2 regions of the Streptomyces sp. NPDC044106 genome follow, and region 1 is predicted to be linked to the other one. Evidence: predicted binding sites of a transcription regulator. Region 1 holds the regulator's gene; the other holds the start of a gene.
The links. The regulator HrcA, encoded in region 1, represses chaperone genes, less so after heat shock. The targets are predictions, from matches to a motif close to TTNGCACTCNGNNNNNCNGAGTGCNAA.
Positions count from the first base shown of each region.

Region 2: a site for HrcA is predicted at 2,060-2,086, ahead of groL (chaperonin GroEL). Genes of this name have one in related genera too.

Region 1 covers NZ_JBWKFZ010000010.1:106,251-110,096, forward strand. The annotation lists gene AC07DI_RS19500 (MBL fold metallo-hydrolase) at 1-714, opposite strand, end outside; gene hrcA (heat-inducible transcriptional repressor HrcA) at 914-1,930, shown strand; gene dnaJ (molecular chaperone DnaJ) at 1,931-3,070, shown strand; gene AC07DI_RS19515 (nitronate monooxygenase) at 3,314-3,846, shown strand, end outside.
Region 2 covers NZ_JBWKFZ010000003.1:486,675-490,520, reverse strand. The annotation lists gene thrC (threonine synthase) at 1-886, shown strand, start outside; gene AC07DI_RS07320 (MoaD/ThiS family protein) at 997-1,272, shown strand; gene AC07DI_RS07315 (cold-shock protein) at 1,692-1,895, shown strand; gene groL (chaperonin GroEL) at 2,215-3,840, shown strand.

The sequences.
Region 1 (3,846 bases):
CAGTGTGGCGCGCTGCGCACGGACAAATGCCGCATCCACCACTGCTCCGTGCCCCGGCACGTACACCGCGTCCTCGCCGCCGAGGTCCAGGAGCCTGTCGAGCGCCGCGGGCCAGTGCCGGGGCGCCGCGTCCCGGCCCGCCTGCGGCTCGCCCGACTCCTCGACCAGGTCGCCGCAGAAGACGACCTCCCGTCCGCCGTCGACGCCCGGCACCAGGACCACCAGGTCGTGGGCCGTGTGCCCGGGACCGACGTTCGCGAGCAGCACCCGGACCCCGCCGCCCAGGTCGAGCGTCCACTCCCCGCACACCAGATGGTGCGGCCGGACCAGGAGGTCCGCGGCCTCCGCCGCCGCGTCCGCGGCCACGCCGTGGCGTACCGCGTCCGTGCGCAGCTCCTCGCGGCCCCCGGCGAGAACCGTCTCGATGCCCACCGCCCCGTACACCTCGACGCCCGCGAAGGCCGCCGCACCGAGGACGTGGTCGAAGTGCGGATGGGTGAGCGCGAGGTGGGTGACCCGGCGGGAGCCGCCGAGGATCCGGCGGGCCTGTGTCCGCAGGGCCGCGCCCTCGGCCAGACTCGACCCGGCCTCGATCATGAGGACCGCGTCGTCGCCGACGACGAGCCCCGCCGTGCAGTCCCAGACGGGGAGGCGGCACCGCCCCACGCGCGGGGCGAGCCGCTCCCAGCCCGCCGCTTCCCATGCCGGCGTCACGTCCATACGGTGACGCTATCCCAGGGCGGGCGCGCGGGGCCGGTCAGGACGCGGGGGGTCCGCCCTTGCCGGGTCCGTACCGGTCGGCCGTACACTGACCTTTCGAAAGGCTGGCACTCGCGCGTGGTGAGTGCCAGGCGGGGGCTCGGGGGATGCCGGGGCCCGTCGTCGACGACGGAGACAGCTGGAGGTGTGCGCGATGCTCAATGAACGCAGGCTCGAAGTGCTGCGCGCCATCGTCCACGACTATGTCGGGACGGAGGAGCCGGTCGGTTCCAAGGCGCTCACGGAGCGGCACCGTCTGGGGGTCTCTCCGGCCACCGTCCGCAACGACATGGCGGCGCTGGAGGAGGAAGGGTTCATCGCCCAGCCGCACACCAGCGCCGGGCGCATCCCGACGGACAAGGGCTATCGGCTGTTCGTCGACAAGCTCGCGGGCGTCAAGCCGATGACCGCGCCCGAGCGCCGCGCCATCCAGAACTTCCTCGACGGCGCGGTCGACCTCGACGACGTGGTGGGACGGACGGTGCGGCTGCTCGCGCAGCTGACCCGGCAGGTCGCCGTGGTGCAGTACCCCTCGCTCACGCGGTCGACGGTGCGGCACGTGGAGCTGCTCTCGCTCGCTCCCGCGCGGCTGATGCTCGTCCTGATCACCGACACCGGCCGGGTCGAGCAGCGCATGATCGACTGCCCGGCCCCGTTCGGCGAGTCCGCGCTCGCGGATCTGCGGGCCCGGCTCAACAGCAGGATCGCGGGCCGTCGCTTCACCGACGTGCCGCAGCTGGTGCAGGACCTGCCCGAAGCCTTCGAGGCCGAGGACCGCGGCACCGTCTCGACGGTCCTCGCGACCCTTCTCGAAACCCTTGTCGAGGAGACCGAGGAGCGGCTGATGATCGGCGGTACCGCCAATCTCACCCGCTTCGGACATGACTTTCCCCTCACCATCCGTCCCGTCCTCGAGGCCCTTGAGGAGCAGGTCGTGCTCCTCAAGTTGCTTGGTGAGGTGCAGGATTCGGGCATGGCCGTACGGATCGGTCACGAGAACGCCCATGAGGGGCTCAGCTCTACTTCCGTGGTCTCCGTCGGCTACGGTTCGGGCAGCGAGGCAGTAGCCAAGCTCGGCGTGGTCGGACCGACCCGCATGGACTATCCGGGAACGATGGGAGCAGTACGCGCAGTGGCACGTTACGTCGGACAGATCCTGGCGGAGTCGTAAGTGGCCACGGACTACTACGCCGTACTCGGCGTGCGCCGCGACGCTTCCCAGGACGAAATCAAGAAGGCCTTCCGAAGGCTGGCCCGTGAGCTTCACCCGGACGTGAATCCGGATCCGAAGACCCAGGACCGCTTCAAGGAGATCAACGCCGCGTACGAGGTGTTGTCGGACCCGCAGAAGAAGCAGGTCTACGACCTCGGCGGCGACCCGCTGTCCCAGTCGGGCGGCGGGGCGGGCGCGGGCGGCTTCGGCGCCGGTGGCTTCGGCAACTTCTCCGACATCATGGACGCGTTCTTCGGGACGGCGTCGCAGCGCGGACCGCGCTCGCGCACGCGTCGCGGTCAGGACGCCATGATCCGCCTGGAGATCGACCTCGAAGAGGCCGCCTTCGGCACCACCAAGGACCTCCAGGTCGACACCGCCGTGGTCTGCACGACCTGCAGCGGTGAGGGCGCAGCGCCGGGGACGTCCGCCCAGACGTGTGACATGTGCCGCGGTCGCGGTGAGGTGTCGCAGGTCACGCGGTCCTTCCTCGGCCAGGTCATGACGTCGCGGCCGTGCCCGCAGTGTCAGGGCTTCGGCACGGTCGTGCCGACGCCGTGCCCCGAGTGCGCCGGTGACGGCCGCATCCGGTCGCGGCGGACGCTGACCGTGAAGATCCCCGCCGGTGTCGACAACGGCACGCGGATCCAGCTCGCGGGTGAGGGCGAGGTCGGCCCCGGCGGCGGCCCCGCCGGTGACCTGTACGTGGAGATCCACGAGCTGCCGCACGCTGTCTTCCAGCGGCGCGGCGACGACCTGCACTGCACCGTCACCATTCCGATGACGGCGGCGGCCCTCGGCACGAAGGTGCCGCTGGAGACGCTGGACGGCGTGGAGGAGATCGACATCCGGCCGGGCACGCAGTCCGGCCAGTCGGTGCCGCTGCACGGCCGTGGCATCACACATCTGCGGGGCGGCGGGCGCGGTGACCTCATCGTGCACGTCGAGGTGCTCACGCCGACGAAGCTCGACGCGGAGCAGGAGCGGGTGCTGCGGGAGCTGGCGCAGCTGCGGGGCGAGGAGCGGCCCACGGGGCAGTTCCAGCCGGGGCAGCAGGGGTTGTTCTCCCGTCTCAAGGATGCGTTCAACGGGCGGTAGCGCCTTGAGCGGTGACTTCGGCCCCCGGCGACGGTTCGTTCCGCTGCCGGGGGCTTTGTCGTCGTCCGCGGGCGCGTGGGGGCTGGGCGCGCAGTTCCCCGCGCCCCTGAAAGCAACCCGCCCCGCGCCAGCAACCACGTGCGGGCCGCGGACGCCGGCGGGGCGCCGTGGGCAGACGGGGGCGCACACGCCCGGCGCGGGGTGCGATTCGGTGCGGTGTGCGGGGCGTGGCACGATGCGTGCATGTCCTCTGCGCTGACCGATCTCTGCCGCCACCCGATCGTGCAGGCCCCCATGGCGGGCGGCGCCTCAGGACCGCAGTTGGCCGGGGCTGTCGCCGAGGCCGGTGGGCTCGGATTCCTCGCCGCCGGGTACAAGACGGCCGACGGGATGTACCAGGAGATCAAACAGGTGCGGGGGCTGACCTCGCGGCCCTTCGGCGTCAACCTCTTCATGCCGCAGCCCGAGTACGCCGACGCGGCCGCCGTCGAGGTCTACCGCAACCAGCTCGCGGGCGAGGCGACCTGGTACGAGACGGAACTCGGCGACCCGGACAGCGGCCGCGACGACGGCTACGACGCCAAGCTCGCGATCCTCCTCGACGACCCGGTGCCGCTCGTCTCCTTCACCTTCGGCTGTCCGACCCGCGACGTCCTGGACGCCTTCGCGCGCGTCGGCACGCTGACGGTCGTCACCGTCACCACGGCCGAGGAGGCCCAGACCGCCCAGTGGGCCGGCGCCGACGCCGTGTGCGTCCAGGGCGTCGAGGCGGGCGG
Region 2 (3,846 bases), on a different contig from region 1:
CGAAGCGGCGCGCGCCTTCGGCTTCACCACCCTCTCCTGCTCCTCCACCGGCAACCTCGCGGGCGCCGTCGGCGCCGCCGCCGCCCGCGCCGGCTTCCGCTCCTGCGTCTTCATCCCGCACGACCTGGAGCAGGGCAAGGTCGTCATGGCCGCGGTCTACGGCGGTGAGCTCGTCGGCATCGAGGGCAACTACGACGACGTCAACCGCTTCTGCTCCGAGCTCATCGGCGACCCGCTGGGCGAGGGCTGGGGCTTCGTCAACGTCAACCTGCGGCCGTACTACGGCGAGGGTTCCAAGACCCTCGCGTACGAGATCTGCGAGCAGCTCGGCTGGGAGCTGCCCGACCAGCTCGTCATCCCGATCGCGTCGGGATCGCAGCTCACGAAGATCGACAAGGGGCTCAAGGAGCTCATCGCGCTCGGCCTCGTCGCCGACAAGCCGTACAAGATCTTCGGTGCTCAGGCGGAGGGCTGTTCGCCGGTGTCGGCGGCGTTCAAGGCGGGCCACGATGTCGTACGCCCCCAGAAGCCGAACACCATCGCCAAGTCGCTTGCCATCGGCAACCCCGCCGACGGGCCGTACGTCCTGGACATCGCGCGCCGCACGGGCGGGGCGGTGGAGGACGTGAACGACGAGCAGGTCGTCGACGCGATCAAGCTTCTCGCCCGCACGGAAGGGATCTTCGCGGAGACCGCGGGCGGGGTGACGGTGGGCGTCACGAAGAAGCTCGTCGAGGCGGGCCTCATCGATCCCTCGCTGACCACGGTGGTCCTCAACACGGGTGATGGCCTCAAGACGCTTGACGCGGTCGCCGATACGTCGCAGGCCACCGCCACGATCAAGCCGAGCCTTGAGGCGTTTCGCTCCGCGGGGCTCGCCGGCTAGTCGCCGTAGGGCCTGATCGGCGTCGTCGACCGCCGGTCGTGGTCCGTCCTCGCGCAGTTCCCCGCGCCCCTTCCAGGGGCGCCCCGCCCCCGTACTTCTGAGGTGAACCCATGAGCGTCAACGTCCGTATCCCCACCATCCTTCGTACCTACACCGGCGGGCAGGCCGAGGTTGCCGCCGAGGGGGCGAATCTCGGGGAGGTCATCGCCGATCTGGAGAAGAAGCACAGCGGCATCGCGGCCCGCGTCCTGGACGACCAGGGCAAGCTGCGCCGCTTCGTGAACGTGTACGTCAACGACGACGACGTCCGCTTTGAACAGGGCCTGGAGACGGCCACCCCGGACGGCGCGGGCGTCTCGATCATTCCGGCCGTCGCCGGCGGCTGATCCTTTTCCGCAAGAAGCCTGCGTAACCCGAATTGCCCTCTCCGCCGAGAAACGGAGGGGGCAATTCTGCATGGTTGAGCGCGGTACAGTTGGGAAGAGTGCTTCGCCGTTAATGCCGTGTGCATATACGAAGTCGGCCCGGGCCGACAAGAAGTAGCCAAAGAGCGCTGCCCATGTGAACCTTATGCGGCTTTCGTATGGCCCGACTTGCCCTGAATCCTGGCGAATTCTCCGCATATTACCGTTCGGGCGTGCCCAGAATTCTCGTCCGATTGACCTGTTGCAGACGGCAGTTGGACAGATACATTCAGCGGCGGTCGACGCGTTCCGGCGCACACCCCCAGGCATTGGGGGGTGAGGTCTGACCCGGGTCCGCGAAGTGCGGTCCTGTGCAAGGGCCAGTAATAGGGGAGTTAGGCATGGCTCAGGGCACCGTCAAGTGGTTCAACGCGGAGAAGGGGTACGGCTTCATCGCGGTCGACGGTGGTGCGGATGTTTTCGTCCACTACAGCGCGATCCAGATGGACGGGTACCGCACCCTTGAAGAAGGTCAGCGAGTCGAGTTCGAGATCTCGCAGGGCCAGAAGGGTCCGCAGGCGGACATGGTCAAGCTCGCCGTCTAGCTCGGCGCGACCGACCACCGAAGCAAGCATCGCGAGGGGCTCGTATCCCAACAGGGGTACGGGCCCCTCGTGTGTGCGGGGCGCGCCCGGCGCGCGCCCGGCGGCGGGGCGGGGATCCTTGAGAGGCGCTTGCACTCGCAGGGGTCGAGTGCTAATCATTGGGCTTAGCACTCTACGAGTGAGAGTGACAGAACTTGGGTCGGGTCAGCGAGGCCCGCGAGCCGCGTGGGGCAAGGAACCACACGGCACGCAGGCCGTCCGTCGCGGGCGCGGGCACGATCCGTTTGCGTTTCCACCCCGTCCGGGAGGACCACTTCACATGGCCAAGATCATCGCGTTCGACGAGGAGGCACGGCGCGGCCTCGAGCGCGGCATGAACCAGCTCGCCGACGCCGTCAAGGTGACCCTGGGCCCCAAGGGTCGCAACGTCGTCCTCGAGAAGAAGTGGGGCGCCCCCACGATCACCAACGATGGTGTTTCCATCGCCAAGGAGATCGAGCTCGAGGACCCGTACGAGAAGATCGGCGCCGAGCTGGTCAAGGAGGTCGCGAAGAAGACGGACGACGTCGCCGGTGACGGCACGACGACCGCGACCGTCCTGGCCCAGGCCCTGGTGCGCGAGGGTCTGCGCAACGTGGCCGCCGGCGCCAACCCGATGGCCCTCAAGCGCGGCATCGAGAAGGCCGTCGAGGCTGTCTCCGGCGCCCTGCTCGAGCAGGCCAAGGACGTGGAGACCAAGGAGCAGATCGCTTCGACGGCCTCCATCTCCGCCGCCGACACCCAGATCGGCGAGCTCATCGCCGAGGCGATGGACAAGGTCGGCAAGGAAGGCGTCATCACCGTCGAGGAGTCGCAGACCTTCGGTCTGGAGCTTGAGCTCACCGAGGGCATGCGTTTCGACAAGGGCTACATCTCGGCGTACTTCGCCACCGACATGGAGCGTATGGAGGCGTCGCTCGACGACCCGTACATCCTGATCGTCAACTCCAAGATCTCGAACGTGAAGGACCTCCTTCCGCTCCTCGAGAAGGTCATGCAGTCCGGCAAGCCGCTGCTGATCATCGCCGAGGACGTCGAGGGCGAGGCCCTGTCGACCCTGGTCGTCAACAAGATCCGTGGCACCTTCAAGTCCGTCGCCGTCAAGGCCCCGGGCTTCGGTGACCGCCGCAAGGCCATGCTCGGCGACATCGCCATCCTCACCGGTGGCACCGTCATCTCCGAGGAGGTCGGCCTCAAGCTGGAGAACGCCGGTCTCGACCTGCTCGGCCGCGCCCGCAAGGTCGTCATCACCAAGGACGAGACGACCATCGTCGACGGCTCCGGTGAGAGCGACCAGGTCCAGGGGCGCGTCAACCAGATCCGCGCCGAGATCGAGAACTCGGACAGCGACTACGACCGCGAGAAGCTGCAGGAGCGCCTGGCGAAGCTCGCCGGCGGTGTTGCGGTCATCAAGGCCGGTGCCGCGACCGAGGTCGAGCTCAAGGAGCGCAAGCACCGCATCGAGGACGCCGTCCGCAACGCGAAGGCGGCCGTCGAAGAGGGCATCGTCGCCGGTGGTGGCGTCGCCCTCCTCCAGGCCACTTCGGTCTTCGAGAAGCTGGACCTGCAGGGTGACGAGGCGACCGGCGCCAACGCCGTGAAGCTCGCCCTGGAGGCCCCGCTCAAGCAGATCGCCGTCAACGGCGGTCTCGAGGGTGGCGTCGTCGTCGAGAAGGTGCGCAACCTGACCGTCGGCCACGGCCTGAACGCCGCGACCGGTGAGTACGTCGACATGATCGCCGAGGGCATCCTCGACCCGGCGAAGGTGACGCGCTCTGCCCTGCAGAACGCCGCCTCCATCGCCGCGCTGTTCCTCACCACCGAGGCCGTCATCGCCGACAAGCCGGAGAAGGCGGGCGCTGCCCCGGCCGGCGGCGGCATGCCGGGCGGTGACATGGACTTCTGATCGACC